Regions from separate parts of the Paenibacillus sp. MB22_1 genome, predicted to be linked through region 1. Evidence: riboswitches for the same ligand, from Rfam matches in the RefSeq annotation. Region 1 holds a riboswitch; each other region holds the start of a gene.
What was found. Region 1 has a riboswitch for thiamine pyrophosphate ahead of ACL02P_RS20610 (ABC transporter substrate-binding protein). Riboswitches for the same ligand answer to the same signal wherever they lie in the genome.
Positions count from the first base shown of each region.

Region 2: it holds a riboswitch for thiamine pyrophosphate, as region 1 does, so the genes downstream of both, tenA (thiaminase II) here and ACL02P_RS20610 (ABC transporter substrate-binding protein) in region 1, are expected to answer to the same signal.
Region 3: it holds a riboswitch for thiamine pyrophosphate, as region 1 does, so the genes downstream of both, ACL02P_RS02370 (thiamine phosphate synthase) here and ACL02P_RS20610 (ABC transporter substrate-binding protein) in region 1, are expected to answer to the same signal.

Region 1 covers NZ_JBLADV010000002.1:1,913,821-1,918,017, reverse strand. The annotation lists gene ACL02P_RS20620 (ISNCY family transposase) at 101-1,465, shown strand; gene ACL02P_RS20615 (cold-shock protein) at 1,564-1,764, opposite strand; TPP riboswitch at 2,071-2,180, shown strand; gene ACL02P_RS20610 (ABC transporter substrate-binding protein) at 2,369-3,406, shown strand; gene ACL02P_RS20605 (MTH1187 family thiamine-binding protein) at 3,464-3,757, shown strand; gene ACL02P_RS20600 (ABC transporter permease) at 3,754-4,197, shown strand, end outside.
Region 2 covers NZ_JBLADV010000001.1:1,053,055-1,057,251, forward strand. The annotation lists gene ACL02P_RS04815 (alpha-mannosidase) at 1-1,488, shown strand, start outside; gene ACL02P_RS04820 (hypothetical protein) at 1,512-1,634, opposite strand; gene ACL02P_RS04825 (hypothetical protein) at 1,748-2,050, opposite strand; TPP riboswitch at 2,281-2,384, shown strand; gene tenA (thiaminase II) at 2,540-3,226, shown strand; gene thiM (hydroxyethylthiazole kinase) at 3,292-4,140, shown strand; gene thiD (bifunctional hydroxymethylpyrimidine kinase/phosphomethylpyrimidine kinase) at 4,137-4,197, shown strand, end outside.
Region 3 covers NZ_JBLADV010000001.1:538,316-542,512, forward strand. The annotation lists gene thiH (2-iminoacetate synthase ThiH) at 1-622, opposite strand, end outside; gene ACL02P_RS02360 (thiazole synthase) at 626-1,405, opposite strand; gene thiS (sulfur carrier protein ThiS) at 1,411-1,614, opposite strand; gene ACL02P_RS02370 (thiamine phosphate synthase) at 1,620-2,264, opposite strand; TPP riboswitch at 2,379-2,481, opposite strand; gene ACL02P_RS02375 (FUSC family protein) at 2,697-3,626, shown strand; gene ACL02P_RS02380 (hypothetical protein) at 4,162-4,197, opposite strand, start outside.

The sequences.
Region 1 (4,197 bases):
TTATTGACGAGATAACAAAGTTCCACACCCCGAGGGAAGAATTCCTTTGCTATAGGAGTTCAACAGAAGCCCTCGGGAATCCTTCCAAGAGGTGAAGAAAATGTTGAAACTTCGAGACGAGCAATTGACCATCTGGGATGCCATTCTCCCGGAATCTGTTAGAAAGTTGCCGGTCGAGCTTGCAATCATAGATCAATTACTGGACGACGACCGTTTTCTTCAACCGTTTACTGAGTTGCACCCGAAAGGCAAGAAAAGCGGCCGTCCTACGCTTGCAATTGAAAAGTACATCCGTCTTATGGTCCTGAAGCATAAATACAATTTGGGCTACGAGTCACTCGTGAAGGAAGTCGGTGACAGCATCACATGGCGAATGTTCTGCCGGTTTGCCATCGACGAACCGATGCCCGACCCGTCTACGCTCATCTATGCCCGCAAACGCTACGGCGACAAGATCGTCGAAGACATCAATGCCGCACTCGTAAAGCAGTGTGAGGAAAAAGCCGTTCTGAAAACCCGCAAATTGCGCACGGATACGACGGTTGTGGAATCCGACATCCATCACCCGACAGACGCTACGCTGTTGCAAGATGGCGTAAAAGTCATCACTCGAACGATTCAGAAAATCCGGAAAGTCGCCTCCCACACTGTTCAAGGCTTTGAAGATCGTACGGCAGAAATCAAGGAAAAGATTCTGTCCATCGCGAAAGTTCTACGTCGCCGCACCCGTGAATCTTGGGAAGAAGTTGACCGGATCACTGGGAGCGTAATCGAAGTAGCCGAGAACGTTGTGAACAAGGCGCAAGCCGTTATCGAGAAACTGCAAGACAAGGGCAAAGCTGCTCTTCGACAAAGTAAAACCAAACTGACCGAGGCGGTCACGCTAACCGGCAAGTTGTTGGAACAAGCCAAACAGGTCGTTTCCGGCAATCGAATCATCGCAGATCGGATCGTCAGTTTCTTTGACCCGGAAGCAAGACCGATTAAGAAAGGTAAGCTGGCCAAAGGAACTGAGTTCGGCTACAAGGTGCGAATCGACGAGACGGAAAGTGGCTTTGTGACCGGCTACGCTGTCTACGAGGGGAACCCCTCGGATGATGAACTGCTCGTTCCCGCTGTACAGGCGCATATCAAGCAATTCGGCAAAGCGCCGCAAGCTGTAGCGACCGACCGCGGTTTCTCAAGCAAGAAGAACGAAACGGCCATTACCGAACTTGGTGTGAAGCGAGCTAGCTTGCCGCGAAAGGGCAAAAAAGGCATTGCCCGATCCGAGTACGAAAACGAATTATGGTTCAAAGACTTGCAGCGTTACCGTGCAGCTGGAGAAGCGAAGATTAGTCTTCTCAAGCGGAAGTACGGTTTGAACCGCAGCAGGTATCGGGGCTTTGTCGGCTCAAAATGCTGGGTCGGCTTCGGGATTCTGACCCACAACCTGCAAAGAGCGGCAAAAATGCTCCAAAACTAACATGGAAACCGATCATTAGGGAAAGTTCTCCCTCACAACCCAGCCAGCAACCCGAAACTATTTTTGAAAATCGACTTTTTCAGGAGCAACTAACTAACTTACAGTTTTACAACGTTCTCGGCTTGCGGGCCGCGGTTGCCTTGAACCACGTTGAATTGTACGCGTTGGCCTTCGTCGAGGGTTTTGAAGCCTTCGCCGGTGATTGCGCTGAAATGAACGAATACGTCATTTCCGCCTTCCACTTCGATGAAGCCAAAACCTTTCTCAGCGTTAAACCATTTCACTGTTCCGGTTTCCATGGGGAATACCTCCTGTTTCAAGATTAACATGATTCATTTTTTTAACAGAAGTCGCTCAATAAAGGCTGACCCTTATTGAACATGCACCACTTGTATAAAAAAAATTCACACATTGAAAAAAGTTCCAGTTTTATAAAGTGACACCCTTTTCAATGCGTGAATGATATCCTCTTTCAAAACCATGATTTGAACTCATTATATCCTTTTGCCAGATAAAAAGCAAATCCCCTGGTTTTTGCAAGCTGGTCCGGAAAGACTGGACAAATCCAGTTGGCGAAAACTATAATGACAGATGTAATCTGCAGTCATATTGTTCAGGGGTGCTGGAATTGGCCGGCTGAGAGTGTATCCCTCCAAGATACTGACCCTTCAACCTGATCTGGATAATGCCAGCGTAGGGAGCCATACCATGGTGATGAACTTATTTTACATGTCATTTCCATTGCCTATTGCGTCCCGGATCCGGGACGTTTTTTTGTATCCGGAAGTTGGAAGTTACGCTTAAGGACGCACATCCAGGGTTATACCAAGAACAAGCTGCGGAAATCTACACCAACGAAGGAGAGTAGAAGTCGTGAAAGTTCAAGTACGTACCGCACTGGCCATGTTTCTCGGTTGCTTGCTGCTGATATTGTCCGCCTGCGGCGGAGCGAATGGGAACAGCGCCGGGAAGGCGAAAGCCGGAAACCCAAGCGGGCAAAATACCGAAGCCGCCGCACCAAATCAAGGTTCTAACACAGAGCTGCAAGATGTTAAAGTCGTGCTCGACTGGAGCCCGAATACGAACCACACCGGGCTTTACGTCGCCAAGGATCAAGGCTATTTCGCCGAGGAAGGGCTGAATGTGGACATCCTCCTGCCCGGTTCCGGCGGTGCTGAGGCGATGGTTGCCTCCGGAGAGGTGCCGTTTGGCGTCAGCGTGCAGGAGAACGTAACGCAAAGCCGGATCCAAGGCGTCCCGCTCGTCTCGATTGCCGCGATCATTCAGCACAATACGTCCGGCTTCGCTGCCCCCGTAGACAAGAATATTAAATCGCCTAAAGACTTCGAAGGCAAAGCCTACGGCGGCTGGGGCTCTCCGGTGGAACAAGCGGTGATCCAATCGATCATGGACCTGCAAGGCGCTGATGTCAACAAGGTGAAATTCGTTAATATCGGGGATGCCGATTATTTTACGGCAGTGAAGCGGGATATTGATTTTGCCTGGATTTTCTACGCCTGGACAGGCATTGAGGCCGAGCTGCGGGGCGAGCCGATCGACATGCTGTATGTCAAGGATTTCTCCGAGAAGCTGGACTACTACACCCCGGTACTCGTGACAAACGAGAAGACGATCAAGGACAACCCCGAGCTGGTAAAGGCTTTTATGCGGGCCGTGTCTAAAGGTTACAATTATGCGATCGACCATCCGGAAGAAGCGGCGCAAATCCTGTTGAAAGCCGTACCGGATCTCGACAAGGACCTGGTGGTGGCCAGTCAAAAATGGCTGAGCCCGAAATACAAGGACGATGCTCCGCGCTGGGGCGAGCAGAAGAAAGAAGTGTGGCAGAACTACTCCGATTGGATGTTTGAGCGCAAGCTGCTGGAAAAACCGCTTGACGTAGATGCCGCTTTTACCAACGAGTTTTTGCCAAGCGAATAATTTACTATACTTTAACCCAATGATGCCAAATCCCTATTCGAAAGGATGAACCCACCCATGCCAAACGCGTTATTAAGCATTCAGATCATTCCGAAGACACCCAACGGCGAAGACGTCATTCCCTATGTAGACCGGGCCATTGAAGTGATTCAAGCATCCGGGGTCAAATATCAGGTGAACCCCCTGGAGACGACCATGGAGGGGGATCTCGACGAGCTGCTGGCCATCGTGAAGAAAATGAACGAAGCCGTCATTGAGTTCGGCAGTACGGGCATCATTTCGCAAATTAAAATTTCGTACAATCCCAAAGGCGTCAGCATGGATAAGCTGATTGAAAAATATCGGCCATGAATCTCCGCAGCCTTTGGCACAACATCTGGCCGCCCCTCGTGGCGGTCATCTTGTTTTTGCTGATCTGGCAGGGCGCTACCGCCTGGTTCCACATCGAGAAGTGGATTCTCCCCAGCCCGGTGGATATCGGTCGTGAAGCGGCTGCCGGTGCGGCCAGCTTAGGGGAACACACGGCGGCGACGCTGCGGCTGATGTTTATCGGCTTTGCCATCGGGACGCTCGTAGGCTTGCTGACGGCGTTTGTCCTGCATTATGTCCCGTTTCTGAAGGCGTCGCTATATCCGCTGATCATCCTAAGTCAAAACGTGCCAACCATTGCGCTGGCGCCGCTGCTGATGATCTGGTTTGGATTTGGCATCCTGCCGAAGATTATCGTCATTACGCTCGTCTGCTTCTTCCCTGTCACCGTGGCGGCCATGGACGGACTGAGCCGCACGGAT
Region 2 (4,197 bases), on a different contig from region 1:
GCGTTGCTTGCGGGCTGCGGAAACTGGGAGGCCTATCCGAAGGCCAAGCTGGACGAAAGCTGGAAAACGATCCTGCGCAACCAGTTCCATGACATCATCCCGGGCTCGTCCATTCCAGAGGTATACCGCGATTCCAAGGAGGAGTATGCCCAAGCTGAATCGCTGCTGGAGTCGTGCCGGGAGCAGGCCATTCAAGCCTTGACGAGCGATGCGGGGGATACGTATACCGTGTGGAATCCGTCCTCTTGGCCGTTTACCGGACTGGTTGCCTTGGAAGGTCAAGACACAGACACGGGAACACAGTGGATTCAAGCGGATGGGCAAGAGCTGCAATCCGAATTCGACGGGACGACCGTGTGGGTACGCGTGGAGAACGTGCCGCCGCTTGGCTTTGTAACGATCCAACGTAAGAAGGACGGGCAAGCAAATAACGCGGTGACAAGCGAACCGTTTAAAGCGCGGCCAAACGGGATCGAAACTCCGATTTATAACATTGAGTGGAACGACCGCGGGCAGCTGATCTCCATCTTCGACCGCGTCGCTGGCCGTGAAGTGCTGGCTTCCGGCGAACGGGGCAACGTGCTGCAGGTGTTTGAGGATAAGCCCAAAATGTTTGAGGCTTGGGACATCGATGTGTTCTATCAGGAGAAGCAGCGCGAGGTTGAGCAACTCCAAGAATGCAAGGTCGTTACCGGTACGCTGCGGGCTGTCGTCACATTTACCTGGACGTACATGAGCTCGACGATTCGCCAGCAGATGATTCTGTATGCCGATAACCGGCGGATCGATTTCCGGACTTGGGTGGATTGGCAGGAACGTCAGCAGCTGCTGAAGGTTGCTTTTCCAGTGGACATTCGGGCGACGGAAGCGACTTACGACATTCAGTATGGCAACGTGAAGCGCCCAACGCATTGGAACACGTCGTGGGATTTCGCCCGCTTCGAAACGGTCGGGCATCAATGGGTGGATTTGTCGGAGCGCGGCTATGGGGTTAGTCTGCTGAATGATTGCAAGTACGGGCATGACATTAAGGATCATGTGATACGCCTGTCGCTGCTGAAATCGGCAACGTACCCAGACCCGCAGGCGGATCGCGGCGAGCATGAATTTACGTATGCGCTGTATCCGCATGAGGGGGATTGGTCCGAAGGCGGTACCGTGCAGGCGGCAGCGCTCCTGAATCAACCGGTATACGCTACGCCAGGTACGGCTCATACTCCGTCGTTTTCCTTGCTCCAAACGAGCGGCAGTGCGGATGTCGTCATCGATGCGGTGAAAAAAGCGGAAGACGACGATAGCGTGATCGTCCGTTTCCATGAATATAAGGGCGGCCGGGGCCGCGTCCGGTTACACGTCGGAGTGCCCGTGGCGTCCTGGCAGGAAACCGACCTGATGGAACGTCCGGCCGGAGAGCTGTCCTCCGCAGATACGATTGAGCTGACAGTGACGCCTTATGAAATCAAGACGATTCGTCTTCAGTTGAAATAAAGATGGGCGAAACGGGCGCCTCCTCAGTTGTCGGAAGTGGGGGCGCCTGTTAGCGTTTCAATATCGTTGGAACCATAGAAAAATAAAACCACCAGAATAATGATCACAATCCATTCGGAAAAACCTTCGCCGTCAAATTGACCCATGTGGCAAACCCCCGTAATCGTAATTAAGTTCAAAGCGTACAATCTCCATTTGGCGTCCGCTGAAATGAACAGGCATTTGGAGCAACTCCGGCTTACGACAACGAACGCCAGCATTAGGAGGAACTGTCCGCTTTTTTCTTCATGGCATTAATGATGTCGTTGATGGTGAGATCCCCGTTTTCATTGAGGAAATTCAGCAGTTTATCGGCGTTCGCGTCGCTGCTGATCGTTTTGTACTCGCCAACCAAGGAGACGAACATGGTCGCGTTTCGGTATAACTGGACGGAATCCACGCGTAGTTTGCCGGAGAGCAGCAGCGCAGCTACGGTGTATTCCGGGGTTTTAGGCCGGAAGCCGCCTTTTTTGCCGTTCTTCTTGCTGGAAGACGAGGACTTGTTCTTTCCGGCTGAGTTCATGGCTTTACCTTCCTTAACTTGATGGAGTCCAGTTGCTTGTCATGGGGAACAGGTCGAACCGATCCCGAAATCGATCCTAAATCGATTCCTAGGAGTGCCCTGTTATTTATGCTATGCAACCGCGCGGGGTTGGTGTAGACGAAGAGATGCAAACGATCCACCTATTCCACCATCTGGACGGGATTGACAATCCAGGCAGGGACCGGTAGAGTAATAATTGAATTGCATAGGAAATCCACTAGGGGCGCCGTCATCGGCTGAGACAAGAGATCATCTTGGACCCTTTGAACCTGATCTAGTTCATACTAGCGTAGGAAAGTGGAGCCGGCCCCAAGTGACATGCGCTTAGGCTGCCATGAGTATATCGGTATGCCTAGGGTTCATCCAGCCGCTCCCTCTACGGAGCGGCTTTTTTGCGTGCTCTGGCAGCTCGGTTTGCCGTTGTCCTCTCAGAGGATTTCCTTGCCAAAATTTGTGGAGGTGGAGAAGTTGGGATTTTCTCAAGAGTTGCGTAGGCAGGCGGACGGAATTTATCAAGCGATATTTGATCATCCCTTTGTCAGAGGTATTGCGGAAGGCCGGTTACAGAAAGAACAGCTCATTCATTACGTCAAGCAAGATTTTGAGTATCTGAATGCTTACATGCGAATTTACGGGATCGCGATTTCCAAGTGCCAGACCCGCGAGGAGATTGCGTTGTTCAATCAACAGATCGATTTCATTTTAAACAGTGAGATTCATCCGCATCACAATTTTTGCCGGGTGGCCGGGGTGAAATTTGAAGATTTGCAAGGCTTTCCGCTAGCCCCTTCGGCTCATCATTATATCCGTCATATGCTGACGGTGGCCCACGAAGGAAGTTTGGGAGAAATATACGCCGTGCTCCTGCCTTGTCCGTGGACTTATCTGGAGATTGGCAAGAAGCTGTTGGAGGAAGTGCAGCCGACGCCGGAGCATCCGTACTATGAGTGGATCACTTTCTACGGTCAACGGGCAGGAGGCGTCACAGAGAAGTTCATGCGGGCGTTGGACCAATGGGCGGAAACCGCCAATGCGGCGGAGCGTCAACGCATGACCGAGCATTTTTTGCAGAGCTGCCAGCTCGAATATCTCTTCTGGGATATGGCGTATCGGTTGGAAGATTGGCCGGTTGCGGTGCCGGTGCTTCAGCTGTAACTCCGCGCCGATTCGCTATCCATCCATGCCCAAAGCCAAATGATCGAAAGAGAGGTTGAACTTATATGAGTTTGCTGGAAAAAGAGCTATCCGAAGTGCTGCAAAAGGTGCAAAATACGAAACCGCTCGTTCATAACATCACGAACGTGGTTGTCACGAATTTTACGGCGAACGGCTTATACGCGCTTGGCGCGTCGCCGGTCATGGCGTATGCGCCGGAGGAGGTGGCCGATATGGCCAAGATCGCCGGCGCGCTTGTCCTTAACATCGGCACGTTGTCGACGCCGCAGGTGGAGGCGATGATCCTTGCCGGCCAGTCGGCGAACGCTCACGGCGTGCCGGTGCTGCTTGACCCGGTGGGCGCGGGAGCTACCGCCTTCCGGACCGAGTCGGCGCTGAGCATCCTGCGCGAGGTGAAGGTGTCGCTCGTGCGCGGCAACGCGGCGGAGATCGCCCATCTCGTCGGGGAATCCCGCGAGATCAAGGGCGTCGACGCCGGCGACACCGCGAGCGCCGAGGCGGCCGAGCTCGCGGTGCGGGCCGCGCGGGCGCTGAACACGGTCGTGGCGATCACCGGCCGTGAAGATGTCATCACCGACGGGCTGCAGTGCCGGATCGTGAGCGGCGGCGACGCGCTGCTCACCCAGGTGACCGGCACGGGCTGCCTGCTGACGTCGGTGTTGGGGGCTTTCGCCGCGGTGGAGCGCGATCTGCTGCTGGCCGGCACCGCCGGGCTGGCGTTCTATGGCGCTGCCGCGTCCCGCGCCGCCGAGCGGACGGCTTCGGCCGGCCCGGGCAGCTTCCAGATCGCGTTCCTCGACGAGCTGGCGAAGCTGCACCCGCACTCGCTCAAAGGGCACGCGGCAGTGCGTGAATTTCAGGCGACCGGAGCCGGCGGATGGTGGGTCGGATGAGCCAGATCGCTAGAGCCTTAACGATTGCCGGGTCGGACAGCGGCGGCGGGGCTGGCA
Region 3 (4,197 bases), on a different contig from region 1:
GGGCATCCAGCCGATTTCGATAATTGCGCTTGGGTCCTTTCAGATGGAGCTTGGTATACGTTTCCCGGTGGTAGACCTCTTGAAATACCGTCAGGCTGTCTACACCTACCGCGCCTAACTCCTGATATTCGGAGACGGACAGCGGGTTGACCTCAATGCCTATGGAGGAAAAATACTTGCGCAGCACCTTCACGCAATCCTTTAAGTATTCGACCGGGGAATCTTTGCGGGATTCACCGGTTAACAGCAGGATATGACGGATGCCGGTAGCGGCAATCGCCGCGGCTTCCCGTTCGACCTCTTGCATATCTAATTTTTTTCGCGGAAAGTCATAGATCGAGCTAAAGCTGCAATACTCACAGTGGTTTACGCAATAATCGGACACATACATCGGGGTAAACAACTGGATCACGTTTCCGAACTGGCTTTGGGTGATCCGCTGAGCCCGTTGGGCCATCTCCTCCAAATGTCTATCGGCCGCCGGTGACAGCAAGGCTAACAGATCCTCCCCATCAAGCTTAGGCTTGCTAAGCGCCCGCCGTACATCTGCATCGCTGTAACCTTGCAGCCGCTGTGGAAAGGGGAAGCCTTCCCAGGATTGGATTTTGTCATAAAAGCTCATCACTTAGGCCCCCACTTCATCCAGAAACCCGGTCAGCGGGGAGGAGGCCACGGCGTTTTGCTCCACCGGCCCTAGTCCGGCCAAATGAGCTAGTCTGCCGGCCACTACGGCTGCGCGGAACGCTTCGGCCATCCCCAGCGGATCGCGGGCGGTCGCAATCGCTGTGTTCAAGAGGACCGCCGCCGCTCCCATTTCCATCGCTTCTGCCGCCTCAGACGGCTTACCGATGCCGGCGTCAACGATCACCGGCAGGCCTGCTTCCTCGATCAGGATCTGAATCAGTTCCTTCGTCCGCAGACCGCGGTTACTGCCAATCGGTGAACCGAGCGGCATGACGGCAGCGGCTCCTGCATCCCTTAGCCGGAGAGCAGCCGACAAATCCGGGCTCATATAAGGAAGGACAACGAACCCTTCCGCGGCCAATATCTCGGTTGCTTTAATGGTTTCCACGTTGTCTGGCAGCAAATAACGTTGATCCTGGATGACCTCCAGTTTGATCCAATTGCCCATATCCGCCGCCCTAGCCAATCTGGCGATGCGGATCGCCTCTTCCGCGTTACGGGCGCCGGAGGTGTTCGGCAGCAGCGTCATATGCGAAGGGATATGATGCAGCAGATTTTCCTCTTCCCAATCGGGATTCACTCTTCTTAAAGCGACGGTGATGACCTCTGCTCCTGAACGCTCGATCACTTCGGGAATTAAGGTGTTGCGGTTATATTTGCCGGTACCGATAAATAAACGGCTGGACAAAGCCTTGCCGCCAATATGGAATAAGTCCTGCATGCTGATCAGCCTCCCCCTACAAAATGGACTAGCTCAATGCGATCTCCATCAGATAACTGGATAACGGCATAGTCTTCCTTTCGCACAACCGTACCGTTTAGTTCAACCAACAGCTTCCGGTCCCTCCATGGGGGGTCCGCTAATAAATCGGCCAGTGTGACACAGCTTTCGTTTAACGTCGTCTCCTTCCCATTCAGACGAACCTGCACGTGGTTCACCTCCTTTCCAGCCAAGCTGCTTGCATCGCCTTGCGGTAAGCTTGGGCTTCTTCTGCCGGGTCCGGTGCATGAAACAACCTTGTCATGACGGCAATCCCTTGAGCGCCGCAGCGGATGATCTCTCCCGCTTGATCCGGTCGGATGCCTCCAATGGCGATCATCGGAACCGGGCAAGCCTTCGCCGTAGCAGTTAATGCCGCCAGCCCTCTGCCGGGAAGTCCGGGTTTGCTGGAGGTATCGTACACATGTCCGAACAGGCAATAATCCGCTCCATCTACGGCGGCCTGCACCGTTTCTTCCACCGAATGAACCGACCTGCCCAAGCGCATCCCGCTGGCTAACGGACGAGCGGAGTCCACCGGAAGACTATGGCCGGCTAAGTGGACATTCACTGCCCGCGCGGCCAAGGCCACGTCCAGCCGATCGTTCACGACAATTTTGTTCAGCGGAATGCCTGATTCGAACATTTGTTGAATGATCTCCAGCTGACCTTTCGCGGTGAGCTGCTTATCCCGCACATGAATGTAATCCAAGTAGGGAAGGGCCTTGAGGGATACCCTGAGCAGTTCGGATACGTGGATGGGAGAGATGGAGATCAGATGCAGTTCGGGTGCGGTTAGCGTTAATTTTTGGCTCGTCATATTCATCCCCTCTCAGGTTAGAAATCCAATGCAAAAAAGCCCCCTCCGTAAGGAGGGGGCTAAGTTCAGCAACAGAATGTATAAGCCTAAATAGACCTATTTTCCGGTTCATGTATGCTTTACTCTCCACTTCCCTACGCAGGTCTTAACCCGTTCAGGTTCAAAGGGTCCGAATCTTTCGATTCATCTCAGCCTTGCGGCTCCCCTAGTGTCGATCGATTTAGAATTGTCATGTTTACTATACACGGGGATCCAGATAATTACAACCGTTGAATTGGATTGGTGTTAAGCTGCCTGCTTTAAGCCGTTTCCAAGAAATTTTCATGAAAATGTCACGATTTATCGCAAAAATAGCCGTTTTGTGATGTTTAATTAAATTGAAGCGAATTAAAAACATCCTCTATAATACGGTCGGAGCTTGATTGGGGAGTGATGAGATTGAAATGGACGATTGGTTTACGCAATCTCAAGACAGGGCTAGCCATCTGTTTGTGTGTGATCGTTGCAGCGTTATTGCGCTTGGAGTATCCTTTTTACGCCGCGATCGCAACGATCATTTCCATGGAAAATTCGGTCACCAACTCATTTACGGCCGGGAAACATCGGACGATGGGGACGTTTGTTGGGGCGATCGTGGGTGCAGGTTTCGCCATGATTGAGCCTGGGAACGCGGTGTATTGCGCGTTAGGCGTCATCGTCGTAATCTATGTCTGCAATTTGCTGAAATGGAATAAGTCAATATCCATCGGGTGTATCGTTTTTTTAGCTATCATGTTGAATCTTCAGCCGGGTGAAAGTCCGATTTTTTATGGGATTAACCGGATCACAGACACATTGGTTGGTATTGCTGTTGCTGTGATCGTCAATTTGGTCGTCTTCCCCCCTAAACATGAGGCCGATTTGGAAAAGGCGCGGAAAGCCGTCGCTAAGCGGATGGCCGATTTATTCGGGCAGATCACGACGTGCCGGGAAGTCGTCGATTTGGAGAGTTTTCGTGCGGAGCTAGGTTGCCTGGAGAAATATTATCAGCTTTGCAAAGAGGAATTCCATCTGACTCGAGATCTCAGCGAATCGATGGAGCACATCGGCAAAGAAATTGAATCCTATCGCCATATCTATGAGCATTTGGTGATTTTGCAGCAGCTGCTTGCCGAGCATCGACTGTTGCTGGTCGAGGCCGATCATGAACGGAGCGACTCAGCAGAGGTAGGAAACCGTAGTGAAGAGCAGCAGTACAAGATCGAAACCGTCTATGAGTACCACGCGGATTGGATATACGCTGAGCTGCAGAAGCTGGGATTACCGCTTCCGATTAAGGAGCGGGGTCGTTTCCAGACGAAAGCGGAGCTTAAAATATCGTAACGTGGGTATGGTGCCTACGATTTTCTAACGAACAGGTAGAAAGGGGATGTCCCAAGAGCCGTTAAAGGCTTCTGGGGCATCCCTGCTTTTTTAAGCAAAATAGTGTCCTGATGGCACCAAGAAAACCGAAATGGGCATCAGCCTCTTCCGGTGTGATGCTGACCACAGGCACGTTTAATTGCCGCCCGATGACAGCAGCGATTTCGCGAAGCTGAATGCCTTCGTCGCCGGCACCAAGCAACCGTGAACCCGCTGGGGCGGACTCTACATCCGCTAGTATGAAAAAGAAGGGTTGCTGGATGAGATTGATGAAAATCAAAGGCTTTTAGTGGATCAGAGCCCTCTTCCAGCCATAGCTCATATACCAAGAGATTCGCGGGAAAAAGATATTTAGTAAAGCAAGAAGGACAAATAAAAATAAAAAGACTCCCATTACTAACCAACTCCTTAAAAAACAATACGTTAAGTATCGGAAATTGTTTCAAGGATTGTTTTTATACAGTAAAAAAGGAGTGTACTAGCAGTTTTTGGCCTGTTAGAATCTAAAGGAGAAGAAAAGAAGGAGTCCTAC